DNA from 2 places in the Roseateles sp. P5_D6 genome. Region 2 is predicted to be linked to the other one. Evidence: predicted binding sites of a transcription regulator. Region 2 holds the regulator's gene; the other holds the start of a gene.
The links. Region 2 encodes HrcA, which represses chaperone genes, less so after heat shock. Its sites were predicted from a motif close to TTAGCACTCNNNNNNNNNGAGTGCTAA; they were not measured.

Region 1 (7,639 bases), on a different contig from region 2:
TGGGGATCAGCAGGAAGAACCACAGGATCACCATCACCAGCGGGATGGAGCGCAGCGTGTCGACGTAAAACGCCGCCGGCACCGACAGCCACGGCTTGCTGGACAGCCGCATCATCGCCAGCAGCGTGCCCAGGATGATGCCGCCGATCATGGCCACCAGCGTCAGCTGGATGGAGAACCAGAAGCCCTTGGCGACGAAGCTCTGGACGACCGCCCAGTTCACGAAGGAATAGTCGAGATTCAGCATCACTTGCCTCCCGACTGGCCGGGGATGCGCACGCGCGCCTCAATGAACTTGGCGATGCGGTTGATGGCGAAGGCCGAGACGAAATACAGCGCGGTGACAGGGATGTAGATCTCCTCGAAATGAGACGTCTCTTCGGAGGCCTGCTGCGCGAACTGCGCCAGCTCGGGGATGCTGACCGCGAAGGCGACCGCCGAGTTCTTGACGATGTTCATGCTCTCGCTCGTCAGCGGCGGAATGACGATGCGGAACGCCATCGGCAGCAGCACGTGGCGGTAGGTCTGGGGAAGCGTCAGGCCCATGGCCAGGCCCGCGTAGCGCTGGCCGGTGGGCAGGGTCTTGATGCCGGCCTTGACCTGCTCGCCGATGCGCGCGCTGGTGAAGAAACCCAAGGCGAAGACGACCAGCACGGAGGACGGCACGGCCTCACGCAGCACCGGGAACAGCGACGGCAGCACGTGGTACCAGAGAAAGACCTGCACCAGCAGCGGGATGTTGCGGAAGAGCTCGGTCCACGCCTCGCCGAAGCGCGCCAGCCACTTGTTCGGCGCGGTGCGAGCAATGCCGATCAGCGAACCGACCACCAGCGCCAGCACGAGGGCCAGCAGCGAGACGCTCAGCGTCCAGCCCCAGGCGTTCAGCATCCATTGCAGATAAGTCTGCTCCTTGCCGCCCGGGCCGAAGCAGCCAGCAACGGCCTCCCCGGTGGCGGTGTCATTGCAGTAGAACTGCCAGTCCCAACTCATGGCCCTCTCCTCAAGCCTCTTAGCTAAAGCAAAGCGGGTGCCAGGCACCCGCTTTGCGGTGGTTCAGGTCGATGCGCGAATCACTTCTTCGCGTAGTCTTCCATCGGCTTGTCGTTGGGGTTGGCCCAGGCGTCCTTGGTCGCAGTGGACACCGGCAGGCCAATCTTCGTGTTGGTCGGCGGGATGGGCTGCAGGAACCACTTGTCGTAGATCTTGGCCATCTCGCCGGACTTCATCATGGCCTTGATGCTGTTGTCGACCGCGGTCTTGAAGCCCGGGTCGTCCTTGCGCATCATGATGGCGATGGGTTCGACGGACAGCACCTCGCCGACGATCTTGAAGTCGGCCGGGTTCTTGGACGTGGCGATGTTCTTGGCCAGGATGGAGCCGTCCATGACGAAAGCGTCGGCGCGGCCGGAGTCCAGCAGCAGGAAGCTGTCGGCGTGGTCCTTGCCGAATACTTCCTTGAAGTCCACGCCGTTGGCGCGCTCGTGCTTGCGCAGCGTCTGCACGGACGTGGTGCCGGTCGTCGTTGCGACGGTCTTGCCGTTGAGCTGGCCGATGCCGGTGATGCCGGAGTTGGCCTTCACGGCGATGCGCACTTCCTCGACATAGGTTGTCACGGCGAAGGCGACGTCCTTCTGACGGGTGGCGTTGTTTGTCGTGGAGCCGCACTCCAGGTCGACGGTGCCGTTGACGGTCAGCGGGATGCGGTTGGCCGATGTGACCGGTTGGTACTTGACTTCGATCTTGCTGCCCAGCTGCTTGCGCAGGTCGGCAACGACGTGCTCGCAGACATCGATGTGGTAGCCGACGTATTTGCCATCACCGATGGTGTAGGACAGGCCCGACGACTCGCGCACACCCATCGTGATCGCGCCGCTGTCCTTGATCTTCTTCAGCGTGTCTTCGGCATGCACGGCCGAAACGCCGGCGAACAGGGCTGCGACGAGCAGAACTTTCTTCATGGAGACTCCAACAACAGGAAGTGGATATCGATAACAGCCGCGAGCAGACCACGCCGCACGCTCAGCCCGAATACGGGTTTACACGATGCATGCGCAAGCTGGATGAGGTCATGCCGCGGACGATAAATAGTCCCACAAAGCCAAGGAGGCTGGTTTGAGCCGGCGCGAAAGCTCGGGCTTTTCGCGATAGATGCGCAGCTCCATGCTGACGCTGAAGGTGCCCGGCGCAGCGGCGGGCACGAGGCGGCCACTGGCGATCTCCTTTTGCACCGAGCTGGCGGGCAGGAAGGCGAATCCGTGACCTTCCAGCGCCATCGCTTTCAGGCCTTCGGCCATGTCGGTCTCGTAGATGGCGTCCAGGTTCAGCGCGCAGTCCGCCTCCTTGACGATAAGCTCGACCAGGCGGCCGAGATAGGCGCCGGCCGCGTAGCTCAGGAAGGGAATCTTCTGGCCCGGCCGTCCGGGCAGCCGGAACATCGGCTCGCCCTGACTGTCGGCCCTGGCATACGGCGACAAGGTCTCGTGGCCCAGCGACACCATCTGGTAGCGCTCCGGGTCCAGCTGCAGCGGCTGGCTGGCGTGGTGATAGACCAGCAGCAGATCGCAATTGCCTTCGCTGAGCTGCAGCATCGCGTCATGCACATTGGCCGCGTTGAGCCGGCACTTGATGGCGCCGAAGCCGCGTCTCAACCCCATCAGCCAATGCGGGAAGAAGGAGAAGGCCAGCGAGTGCGGCACGGCGAACTCGATCATGTCCTGGTCGGCCGCCTGATGGCTGCGCAGCATATTGCGCGTCGCCTGCAGATTGCCCAGCAGCTCGACGGCCTGGGCCAGCAAGGTTGCGCCAGCGGCCGTCAGCCGGGTCGGATAGGAGGATCGATCCACCAGGTCGACGCCGGCCCAGGCCTCCAAGGCCTGAATGCGGCGCGAGAATGCCGGCTGGGTCACGTGGCGCAGCTGGGCGGAGCGGGAAAAGCTGCGCGTCTCGGCCAGGCTGACGAAGTCTTCAAGCCATTTGGTTTCCACCCGAGGCAGTGTAGCCAAGGCCTTCTGCCAGCCGCGCGATCTAGCGAGTCATCTCGGCAACTCATATATGCGCGCGCAGTACCTCTTCACCCCCCTAAGCGCGGCCCCTAGGTGCTGGACTCCCCCTCAACTGAAGGGGCACAACGCGGCCCGGCGCGCAGGTGCTTGTTTACAGTCCGCCCAACAACCCAACTCGAACAAACCCGGACGGAGAACGCCATGCGCGCGACGAGCAAACTTCTGGCACTCGCCTTGACGGCCACCATGCAATCGGCAATGGCCGGTGCGGTCTTCTTGGACTTCGAGGACGTGCAGACCATGGAGCAACTGACCTCCCGCTACGCATCCAAGGGTGTCGTGGGAAGTGGCGCCGCCTGGGCGTCCACGTCTGAAGCCTGCAGTTATGGCCCGAATGGTGATGCCGGCGCCATCAGCTTTTCCCGCACCGGCAGCTGCGGCGCGCTCTTTCTCGCTCAGGACTGGACCAAGCCTGCGGTGGCAGGTATCCAGAGCCTGACGCTGGACCTCGCGGACGGCTTCGTCGACGCCCTGTCTTTCGTCTACTCGGGCAGCACCCTGGGCATCAATCTCTCGGTTCACGTCTACGACGCCAGTGGCAAGGAACTCGGCGGCGGCCTGAACGGTCTCACCGGCGCTGAATGCAACAGCTACGTGTTCTGCAACTGGTCCAACCAAATCACACTGACGTTCCAGGGCGTGGGCCGCACAGTGGTGTTCTCGGCGAACGACCAGGCTGTTCTGCTCGATGACCTCAGCTTCAAGACCGTCGACACGCAGCCTCCTGGCCGCCTGCCCGAGCCCGCCAGCATCGCTCTGACCCTGGGCGCCCTTGCGGGCCTGGGTTGGACACGCCGTCGCGTCGCTCGCTAAAGCAAGCGCCTCACGCCTCAAGAACGACCGCTACGGCGGTCGTTTTTCATTGGGGCCCACCCATGCGCGGTCGATGACTGCGGCAAACGGCTGCCCGGGTGGCGCAAAGGCGCGCTTCGCCGGTATATGGCAAGCCCCAGTTCCGCAAGGCTTGAATCGTCATCCGCCGTCCCTATAATGGCTTTCTGCTAGCACTCAACTCATTCGAGTGCTAACGAGTCGGGCCGACCGGTTTTCCGCTGGCGGCCCCGTTTTTTTCGGCGAGCCGCGATTGCCGCGGCCGCTCCGGTTCCAACTCTCAAGGAGATTCCATGAAGCTGCGCCCCCTGCACGATCGCGTGATCGTTCGCCGTCTGGAGCAAGAAACCAAGACCGCCTCGGGCATCGTCATCCCCGACAACGCCGCTGAGAAGCCTGATCAAGGTGAAGTCCTGGCCGTCGGCCCGGGCAAGCGCAATGACAAGGGTGAGTTCGTGGCCCTGAACGTCGTCGTCGGCGACCGCGTGCTGTTTGGCAAGTATTCCGGCCAGACCGTCAAGGTCGACGGTGACGAGCTGCTGGTCATGCGCGAGGAAGACCTCTTCGCCGTGGTTCAAAAGTGATGACACGGGGACAGCCCGTCACCCCGTGACGCGTGTCCTCGCTGATCGTGAGTCGAAATAAATCGACTCTGACCCCAATTTAAGTATTCGGAGAATCAAATGGCAGCAAAAGACGTGATCTTTGGCGGCGAGGCTCGTGCCCGCATGGTTGAAGGCGTGAACATCCTGGCCAACGCGGTCAAGGTGACCCTAGGCCCCAAGGGCCGCAATGTCGTGCTCGAGCGCTCGTTCGGCGCCCCGACCGTGACCAAGGACGGCGTGTCCGTGGCCAAGGAAATCGAGCTGAAGGACAAGCTGCAGAACATGGGCGCGCAGATGGTCAAGGAAGTCGCTTCCAAGACGTCTGACAACGCCGGTGACGGCACCACCACCGCGACTGTCCTGGCTCAAGCCATCGTTCGCGAAGGCATGAAGTACGTGGCCGCCGGCATGAACCCGATGGACCTGAAGCGCGGCATCGACAAGGCGGTCACCGCCCTGGTCGCCGAGCTGAAGAAGGCCTCCAAGGCCACCACCACCTCCAAGGAAATCGCGCAAGTCGGCACGATCTCCGCCAACAGCGACCATGAAGTGGGCCGCATCATTGCCGAAGCGATGGACAAGGTTGGCAAGGAAGGCGTCATCACCGTTGAAGACGGCAAGAGCCTGGACAGCGAACTCGACGTCGTCGAAGGCATGCAGTTCGACCGCGGCTACCTGTCGCCCTACTTCATCAACAACCCGGAAAAGCAAGCCGCGCTGTTGGACAACCCGTTCGTGCTGCTGTACGACAAGAAGATCAGCAACATCCGCGATCTGCTGCCGACGCTGGAGCAAGTCGCCAAGTCGGGCCGCCCGCTGCTGATCATCTCGGAAGACGTGGACGGCGAAGCCCTGGCCACGCTGGTGGTCAACACCATCCGCGGCATCCTGAAGGTCGTCGCCGTCAAGGCGCCTGGCTTCGGTGACCGCCGCAAGGCCATGCTGGAAGACATCGCCATCCTGACCGGCGGCAAGGTCATCGCCGAAGAAGTCGGCCTGACGCTCGAGAAGGTCACGCTGGCCGACCTGGGCCAGGCCAAGCGCGTTGAAGTGGGCAAGGAAAACACCACCATCATCGACGGCGCCGGCGCTGCCGCTGACATCGAAGCCCGCGTCAAGCAAGTGCGCATCCAGATCGAGGAAGCCACCAGCGACTACGACCGCGAGAAGCTGCAAGAGCGCGTGGCCAAGCTGGCCGGCGGTGTTGCCGTCATCAAGGTCGGTGCTGCCACCGAAGTCGAGATGAAGGAAAAGAAGGCCCGTGTCGAAGACGCGCTGCACGCCACGCGCGCAGCCGTTGAAGAAGGCATCGTGGCTGGTGGCGGCGTCGCGCTGCTGCGCGCCAAGCAAGCCGCTGGCGCCATCAAGGGCGACAACGCTGATCAAGACGCCGGCATCAAGCTGGTCCTGCGCGCCATCGAAGCACCGCTGCGCGAGATCGTCTACAACGCCGGTGGCGAAGCCTCCGTCGTCGTCAACGCCGTGCTGGCCGGTTCGGGCAACTACGGCTTCAACGCCGCCAACGACACCTATGGCGACATGATCGAAATGGGCATCCTGGACCCGACCAAGGTGACGCGCACTGCCCTGCAGAACGCCGCATCCGTCGCGTCGCTGATGCTGACGACCGAAGCCATGGTCGCCGAGTCCCCCAAGGACGAAGCAGCCGGTGGCGGCATGCCTGGTGGCATGGGCGGCATGGGTGGCATGGGCGGTATGGATATGTAAGACATTGCGGGACAGACCTGGCGGGCGTACTCGCCCGACAGCTCTGTCCCCAACTGATCAAGCATTCAGGAAGGGGCTGCGCGAGCAGCCCCTTTTCTTTTGTGCCTGAGGTTCTCAGTCGCTCGCTCGGGCGGTCGAGCGGGCGAATGTGTAGGTCAGCCCGATGCCGACGCTGGCGCCCGTGGTCTGGCGTACAAGCGGACTGTCGCGATTGGCGGCCCCAGCCACGCTGTCGACACGTCCGATGGCAAACAGACGCACATCCGGCGTCAGCTGGTGCGACACCCCGCCCTTGAGCCGCCAGGCAATCAAGCCGGCGCGAGCCGCATAGGCCGGCCGATCCGCCAGCGCCTCGTTCGGCGCGACGGTGTAATAGGTCGCCCCGAGGCGACGGTCGCCGAACAGCACTCCCGCACTGACGCCATAACTCCAGCCCGCCCTGGCGCGGTGCTCCAGAGCCAGCTCCGGCTCCAGGCTCATGCCGCGATGCCGGCGCAGGTCGCTCGCCTCGAACACGCCGCGCAGCGGCAGCTCGAAAGTCAGGCTGTCAGCGGCTTTGCGGCCGTTCAGATACCAGCGACCGACGGGCCCGAACTCCACCAGCGAACGCAGCCGCGGCATGCCCTCGCGCGCCCGCAGCTCCTTACCGCCAGCACTCAGCGAGCCCGCGAAGGACACATCCAGCTCGAAGCTCTCGGTGCGCACCGCCCGCAACCCCGCGCCCGCGTCATCGGCCCGCAGCACCTTGCCGCGGTAGATGACGTAGGGCAGCACCGGCGTGCGCGTGACCTGCTGGTCTGCTCCCGGATAGGCCTGCTGCGACAGCGCGCCGGCGGCCACACCCAGCTCCCACAGCGGCAGCTCAGAGGGCTTGGTCGCGGCGTCATCGGCATGCACGAGAGTGGCCGCACAGGCCAGGCTGAAACCGAGGAGGCATTTCATGGGCGAGAGGTGGATGGCGACGGCGCGCATCATGCCTGCACCTGCGCCACCCAGCCCGCTGCGAAGCGCTCGGCGTCACCCAGGGGGCTGACTGCCATGCGTTCACGCAGCCCGGCGCGCAGCGCCGCCAGGCCCGCGCGATCTGCGGCCCAGCGTACCGCCAGGCGCACATAGTCCTCCGCGTCCGACGCCACCCAGTCTTGCGCCAGCCCCAGCGTCTGCATGAAGCTCAGGCCCTGACGCGAGATCGGCGCCGGCCCCGGCAGCGTCAGCACCGGCACGCCCATCCAGAGCCCGTCCAGCGTCGTCATGCCGCCGCTGTGCGGGAAGGGGTCGAGGGCAATATCGATGCGCCCGAAGTCGCAGAGATAGTCGGCCAGCGGCCCCGGCCCCTGCAGGTCCAGCCGGGCCGTATCACCCGGCCAGCGGCCGAACAGGGCCGTGCGCTCCGCCTCGTGCTGCAGACCGGGC
Region 2 (7,639 bases):
CGGCCTCCGCCTGCAATGGGAGGTAGCGCACCCGCAGTCGCGGGTCGGCGGCCTCGAGCGCATCGGCAAGCTCCAGCGCCGGGCGGGCCATTCCCGCGGTGCTGGCCTCGAAGAACTGCGGATTGAGCGCGGCGTCCAGCTCGTGGTCGAAGGCGATGACCGCGCCGGTCAGTCCGGCGATGAACAGAAAAACCGCCGCCGCCAGGCCGAACCAGCGGTGCAGGAGAACCAGTAACGCACGCATAAGCAGCCATGCTAGCACTCAAATGCGAATCATTTGTATTCGCATTTGATCGAACACTGACTTACGCCCCCTCTGGGTGGACGAGGGCAAACTCGGCGGCGCCTTGAAGCCTTTGACGTCATGAACCGCCGCCTTGTTGCCCTCACCGTCACCCTGCTCGCCGTCCTGCCGCTGGCCACCTGTGCCGTCTTGAGCCGCATCTCCGACGGCCATCTCGACATCGAGCAGGCCGAGCTCCAGGCCCGCATCGCGCCGCGCTTCCCGACGCATCACTGCAAGCTCCTCATCGCCTGCCTGGACCTGTCCAACCCCGTCGTCGTGCTGACCGAGGGCGAGGACCGCATCGGCCTGACGGCAGACGCCAAGGTCGTGCTCGGCACCCGCGAGCGCACCGGCCGCGTCGGCTTCTCCGGCCGGCCGCGCTATGTGCCGGCCGAGGGCCAGCTCTTCCTGGACGACGTGCAGATCACGACGCTGGAGTTCGCCGGCTTGCCAGAGGAGTACGCCGCGATCGTGAAGTTGCAAGGGCCGGGGATGATCAACGCACAGCTGCAGGCTCGCCCCGTCTACACCATCGATGCGAGCACGGCCAAGGGCGCGCTGGCGAAGATGGCCGTGCGGGATGTGAAGGTGGTGAATGGGAAGCTGAGGGTCAGCTTCTCGCAGTAGGGTCGGTAGCAACAGGGCAGCAGGCTCCCGTTGTCTTCACGGCGTCCGCTGGGCATCATCGGTGCCAGCGCTTGCCAGCACGGTGAGCGCATGGCAGCAACCCGAGGGAGACCGACATGGGAATGAACGTTGCAACGATGCCTGGCAGTGGCGAACCCGAGACCCTGATGGACGTCAACACGACGCCCTTGATCGACGTGATGCTGGTGCTGTTGGTGATGCTCATCCTCACCATCCCGACCCAGCTGCATTCGATCAGCCTGGACATCGGGCTGGGCGGCAAGTCACAACCCAAGCCGGTCATCCACACCGTCGCCATCGACTTCGACGGCACGGTCTACTGGGACGACCAGCCCCTGGCCAACCGCGCCGCCGTCGACGCCAAGATGCAGGAAGTGGGCGCGCTCGCCGAGGCCAATCAGCCCGAGGTGCACATCAAGCCGAACAAGTTGGTGGACTACAGCGCCTTCGCTGCCGTGATGGCCTCCGCGCAGCGCCACAGCGTCAAGAAGCTGGGCGTGGCGGGGAACGAGCAGTTCAGCAGCTAGACGGCGACGAGCGCGAAACCGAGGCTTGGGATGCCACTGCCGCGCGCAGGGCGGTATGGGTATCGGGCGCGAGGCCGCTATCAAGCTCGCAACGCGCGCCCCCAGCGACCTTGGCCGCTACGGCGATGCCATGCAGCCCCGACCGTTCGGCGTTGAGCCCGTCGGCGCATCTACCCAAAGTGCGGACTTACGCACATGGATCGTTGAGTCCGTCCGCCAGTTTGGAGCACCGAACGTCCCCAAAGTCCACGCCGGCGTTTCGACTGGCGGAGCCAGATCGCGGAGACGGCGCAGCCGGCTTCGCCTCGGACTCGTGTCAATAACTGTACGACCTCAGATCTGTCCCGCGTCGGTTACGCGGCACCGTCAGATGGAAGTCTCGGATATTGCGACATGGAGTTGCCCCGCCAATTCTCCGTAATCCCACTCTATCAAATTGAGCACCGCCAGCGCTTCGCCACGAGTGATTCTGGAATCGACGGCGCCAGTTAAACGGTCACTAGGAGATCTAATTTCCCGCTGGAGAATGGCTGATAGCGACCGAAGCTCTGCAACCTTAACGGCCATCTTGTCCACTCCGAGTTCTTTGGCCCTGCTGTATCCCGTAGACAGAATAATCCATCTAGCTAACCAAGCAGCTTTTGGGCACGCTAACCATGTCAAATACTCGTCGCCACCATTCTTGTCCAGCATTACCGCAAAAGAATCTCCCGCCTGCCTTTCCTTGCGGCGGTCACGCTCTCTATCAATGATTACAAAAAACGCTGACAGCGCAAAACCAATCATTCCTCCAACCAAAATAGCATGTCGCCCGATGCTCACGCCGAACAACAACGCCATCAGGTATTTGACGCCCACCCCAACACCCCACAAAACACCGCCGACGATAGCCAAAAGAATAAGGCCCACGATGACCTCTGTCATCATTTGAGCGTTAAGCAGTTTCCGGATGAATGAAAGCCGTATTCTCTGTGGCTCAGCACGAAGCGAATATACGGCCGGGATCATCAAATAGAGCACACACAGCATCAATATCAGCAATACCGTTACTTTATTTGCAGTAGAGCTGTTTAAAGCCCAGTCGCGAAATAAGCTCAGGTCCCAATTTGACATTGAAACGCGATCCAACTGGGAAGAGCCGCCGCCAAGAAGCGACTCAAGCGCGAATGCCGCAGATATGTACAAGCAAAATCCAACAATAAATATCGTCAACCCAACGTCGGGTGCACCCTTGAGGCGGATGGACGGCCGCAATCTATATTTCAACCAAAGCAATGATCTCAACGGAAATATAAATATCTCAACAAGCCATTTGAAAGCACATGAAAACTTCCAAAGTACCAAGCTACGCCGAAAAACATGCTCCGCGCCCAGTTCGAAGGGCAGGCGTGCGGCGAGAGCTTCGAGCCGAAATATGTCCGCTCGCCCCTTTGCACTAACCACACCGTCCGCAAGCCGCTGTAGAACTGCGTCACGCACAATTCGATTTATGGACCCACGGAGCAATGTCACTTGTGCAAAGGCTTGACTCTGGGCGCGTCTCGTTCCAGATTTAAAAGATTCGCTCAGATAGCGGGAAAGCAAATCGGAAGGCAGCAAGCCGCCAAGTGCAAGAATGTTGATGCGATCGATGGAATCTCCTCGATCCCATCTTCTGGAGAGGAAAGTTTCAACCGCTTCAATCAACTCATCTGGAATAATATCCGCACGTCGAGCCAAGCCGTCATGCAACAGTTTGAGAAGCGCAGTTGTTTCGGTGCCCCACGTGAAATAAGCGCCAGAATCACTAGCTGGAGGCAGCGCCTGATTTTCCGAGTCCAAAGCGTTCGCTGCTCGAAGCAAGTCAAGAGCTGCTGCGAACATGCCCTCCAACACGCCTACCTCTTGGGTTTCCAGCAATGTTACGGAATATTCCCGCCATCTTGAATCGACAAGCAGATCACGCCCCTGTATCAGGCTCGGGTTTTCCACAAGATATTGAACAAACAACGCCTCTTGATATCTTCTGTGAGAAAACGCAAATCGCCGATCCCCAGGGGTCGCATTTGGCACATCGGCTCTCGCAATCTTAAAGTCCACCATTGCGGAAACGAACTTTGATATATCCCTTCCTGGAACTTGCTCGGCGGGCAGGTAAGCTGCCACCTGGTCCACGGTTGGAGATAAACCTATGGTCGGTTCTTCAGCAAAGAGTCGAGCTACGCGCTGAGATCCCTGCAACAATTGGGCTGGCGTCAACCCATATTGCTTTGATAGATACTGGCGATCCTTCCCTGCCAGTCGTTGAATATGTAAAGCCAACAACTGAAAGTCGTTGCTCGGAGCCTTGTTTTCCTCCTTAACGTATCTACAAAGCAATGTTAGGAAGAGCGGCGTGCGCGTAAGCGCAACTGATGTGCTCGTCAGATGGTGCAGAACCATCGTAGCTTGTTCTGATGTTAGGAAAGCGTTCGCGACCAACTCCTCCTGCTTTTCCCAATTCAAACTAAGTATTCTGAACTTTTTCCAGGGCAGAGCTTCCGGCCCCTTAAATTCTCTCGAGGCAAGAATGCCTTTGCAATCGCCCATTCCATCAAGAAACTGGCGAATTGCTTCAGAGAACGCCTTAGTTGTCGGATCCCCACTTTTTGCGTGCAAGACCGCGGGGATTTCGTCGAAGGAATCGAAAAGAAAGTACCAAATACCGCGCTCGCGATAGTCGTCCCAGTTTTTTCTAACAAAGTCAGAAGTGTCAGAATCGCCGCGCCGAACATTATCAAGCACGAAGTCCCGAATCGCATTCGCATCAATTCTTTGACCTTCTTGAAATTCAAGCTCTCGCAGATTCACATAAAGCGGAACGATTGCCTTCTTGTCATTTGACCGCTTGCCTCGCGCCGCAAGTTCAGCCGCGAGATGCCTTAATGCAACGCTTTTACCAGCACCTGGCTCACCGGTTAATTGAATAGCACGTTCACTGCTACTCGAAATGGCCTTGATTAGCGACGTTTCCTTCCTCAATCCTTGAGATCTTTTGCTGATCATTCTATGGAACGGAGAAATATAATATCCACCTTCCGTTTCCACCTCAGCCTCTAGATCAGTGAAGTATTGATCGTTCCAACTTTCTGCTTTCGCAATATACGCAAGATCGGCTTCAAGCACGGCGCAGAACTGCTTACGCCGGCGCACTCGCACCTTGTCCTCAGGGTTAAGGAACAGAGGCAGACCGCTGGATTTGTAGACCTCAAGTAGCTTCGAAAGCGCTTCCGCAAACTTTGTTAGCGCCTTAGTTGCGACATATATCGCAATAGCGACGCATATTATTGCGGTGGCACCCATCATTAGCCATCGCCACGTATCTGTTGCTCCGGCCCAATTCCATAAGGTATCAAATACCTTGAGCGCCACATCAAATGCTGTTGCCGACGTTTCTTTTTTTTCAGCCATGGCCACCTCCGTAGCGTCGATCGTATCGACGCCCTTTGAAGGCGGCATTAGGGCGTATACGCGGCGCAAAAGGACATGTCTGCAAGTCACCTCTTGATTGACGGAGTCCAAAGTGGCTACATGCCGGCTACATGGAGCTGCGCCATGAATCACGACTTGAGCAAAGTCGGTCGCAAGCGCTTGATTTTATTGGTAGGCCGTGTTGGACTTGAACCAACGACCAAAGGATTATGAGTCCTCTGCTCTGACCAACTGAGCTAACGGCCCCCGGGGAGGAGGCGCGGATTCTAGTCAGGGACGGCTCACCGCTGACTGAGCGCCTGCCCCACCATCCGCGACGTGATGTCTACGATCTGGATCATGCGGTCGTAGGCCATGCGCGTCGGGCCGATGACGCCGAGCGTGCCCACCACCTGGCCGTCGACCTCGTAGGGCGCGCTGACGATGGACAGTTCCTCGTAGGGCACGACCTGGCTTTCGCCGCCGATGTAYATSCGSACGCCCTCGGCGCGGCTGGAGGTGTCCAGCAGGCGCATCAGTTGCGTCTTCTGCTCGAAGAGATCGAAGAGGCGGCGCAGGCTGCCCATGTCGTGGCTGAAGTCCTGCACGGCCAGCAGGTTGCGCTCGCCGGAGACGACGACCTGCTCCTGCTCCTGCACCATGGCCTCGGTGCCGACCTGCACGGCCGCGCTCATCAGCCCGGCGATCTCGCCGCGCAACTCGTCCACCTCATGACGCAGGCGTTCGCGCACGGCTTCGAGCGTGAGGCCGGCATAGTTGGCATTCAGGCGGTTGCTGGCTTCGGCGAGCTCGGACTGGCTGAGGTCTTGTGCGGTGAAGATGACGCGGTTCTGCACGTCGCCATCGGGTGCGACGAGGATGACGAGCACGCGGCGCTCGCCCAGGCGCAGGAACTCGATGTGGTGGAAGACGCTGGCCTTCTTCGGCGACGTGACCACACCCACAAAGCTCGACAGGTTGGACAGCATCAGCGCCGCGCTGGCGATGACGCGCTGGGGCTGGTCGGGCTGCAGCCGGGCGGCATCCACGCCAATGAGGCCGGGCTGGGCCGTCAGCATGGTGTCGACAAAGAGGCGGTAGCCGCGCGCCGTGGGGATACGTCCGGCGCTGGTGTGGGGGCTGGCGATGAGGCCGAGTTCTTCGAGGTCGGCCATCACATTGCGGATGGTCGCCGGGCTGAGTTCCAGGCCCGAGGCTTTGGACAGCGTGCGCGAGCCGACCGGCTGCCCGTCCGCGATATAGCGTTCGACCAGGGTTTTCAGCAGGGATTTGGAGCGCTCGTCGAGCATGCCCGCATTCTATGGACAGCGCTGTTCTGCCCGGGATGTGCAAACCCCCTGTGGTGTAATTTGCCGCATGGCCGAGCGCTTCAGACATGTCGCCATCGTGGGCAAGCATCAAGCGCCTGGCATCGGGCCGGTGCTGGAGGAGATTGCCCAATTTTTGTGCAGCCAGGGCTTGGATGTCTCGCTGGAAGCGGACACCGCGCTCAACACCGGCCTGACGGGCTATGAAGCGCTGTCCAACGACGAGCTGGGCCGGCAATGCGACTTGGCGGTGGTCATCGGCGGTGACGGCACGATGCTCGGCTTCGCACGGGACATGGCCCGCCACGGCATTCCGCTGGTGGGCATCAACCAGGGGCGGCTGGGCTTCATCACGGACATTCCCATCGAACGCTGGCGCGAGTCATTGGCGCCAGTACTGGCAGGCGACTACGAAGTCGAGCCGCGGGCGATGCTGGAAGGCGCGGTCTGGCGCGACGGCGAATCCATCTTCTCCGGCCTGGCACTCAATGACGTGGTCGTGAGCCGCGGCGGCAGCTCCGGCATGGTGGAGCTGAAAATCGAGGTCGGCGAACAGTTCGTCGCCAACATGCGCGCCGACGGCCTCATCGTGGCCTCGCCTACCGGTTCCACGGCCTATGCGCTGTCGGCCGGCGGGCCCATCCTGCACCCCGGCATCGCCGGCTGGCTGATCGTGCCCATCGCGCCCCACACCCTGTCCAACCGGCCCATCGTGCTGCCTGACCTGGGCGAGGTGCGCCTGGAGATCGTCGCCGGCCGCGATGCCTCGGTGAATTTCGACATGCAAAGCCTCGCGAGCCTGCTGCACGGCGACACCATCACCGTGCGGCGCAGCCAGCACCAAGTGCGCTTTCTGCACCCCAAGGGCTGGAGTTATTACGCGACGCTCCGTCGCAAGTTACGTTGGTACGTCTAGATGCTGCGGCACCTGAGTCTCAAGGATTTCGTCATCGTTCCCGCGCTGGAGCTCGACTTCGAGCCCGGCTTTGCCGTGCTGACCGGCGAGACCGGCGCTGGCAAGTCCATCCTCATCGACGCGCTGCAGCTGGCCCTGGGCGGCCGCGGTGACGCTGGCGTGGTGCGCGAGGGCGCGGCCAAGGCCGAGATCTGCGCCGAGTTCGACACGCCGGCGCATCTGCGCGCCTGGCTGGACGAGGCCGGCTTCGACTGCGACGACACGCTGCTGCTGCGCCGCGTCATCGACGCCGCGGGAAAAAGCCGCGCCTGGATCAACGGCGGCGCCGCCACGCTGACCCAGCTGCGCGAGCTGGCCGATCACCTGCTCGACATCCACGGCCAGCACGCCTGGCAGGGCCTGACCCGCCCCGCCGCCGTGCGCGAGCTGCTGGATGGCTTTGCGGGGCTGGACACGGCGCCGCTGGGCCGTGCCCACGCCGCGTGGAAGCAAGCCGCCGAGGCGA

Region 1: the regulator HrcA is predicted to act here: its motif matches at 4,064-4,090, upstream of ACXJKM_RS03475 (co-chaperone GroES).

Annotation. Positions count from the first base shown of each region.
Region 1 covers NZ_JBFUMK010000002.1:305,927-313,565, forward strand. The annotation lists gene ACXJKM_RS03450 (amino acid ABC transporter permease) at 1-247, opposite strand, end outside; gene ACXJKM_RS03455 (amino acid ABC transporter permease) at 247-990, opposite strand; gene ACXJKM_RS03460 (amino acid ABC transporter substrate-binding protein) at 1,071-1,958, opposite strand; gene ACXJKM_RS03465 (LysR substrate-binding domain-containing protein) at 2,067-2,984, opposite strand; gene ACXJKM_RS03470 (PEP-CTERM sorting domain-containing protein) at 3,204-3,875, shown strand; gene ACXJKM_RS03475 (co-chaperone GroES) at 4,187-4,477, shown strand; gene groL (chaperonin GroEL) at 4,577-6,226, shown strand; gene ACXJKM_RS03485 (MipA/OmpV family protein) at 6,341-7,168, opposite strand; gene ACXJKM_RS03490 (tetratricopeptide repeat protein) at 7,198-7,639, opposite strand, start outside.
Region 2 covers NZ_JBFUMK010000005.1:212,167-219,805, forward strand. The annotation lists gene ACXJKM_RS08670 (PepSY-associated TM helix domain-containing protein) at 1-244, opposite strand, end outside; gene ACXJKM_RS08675 (DUF1439 domain-containing protein) at 365-913, shown strand; gene ACXJKM_RS08680 (ExbD/TolR family protein) at 1,030-1,461, shown strand; gene ACXJKM_RS08685 (NACHT domain-containing protein) at 1,828-4,890, opposite strand; tRNA gene ACXJKM_RS08690 (tRNA-Ile) at 5,081-5,157, opposite strand; gene hrcA (heat-inducible transcriptional repressor HrcA) at 5,193-6,200, opposite strand; gene ACXJKM_RS08700 (NAD kinase) at 6,268-7,134, shown strand; gene recN (DNA repair protein RecN) at 7,135-7,639, shown strand, end outside.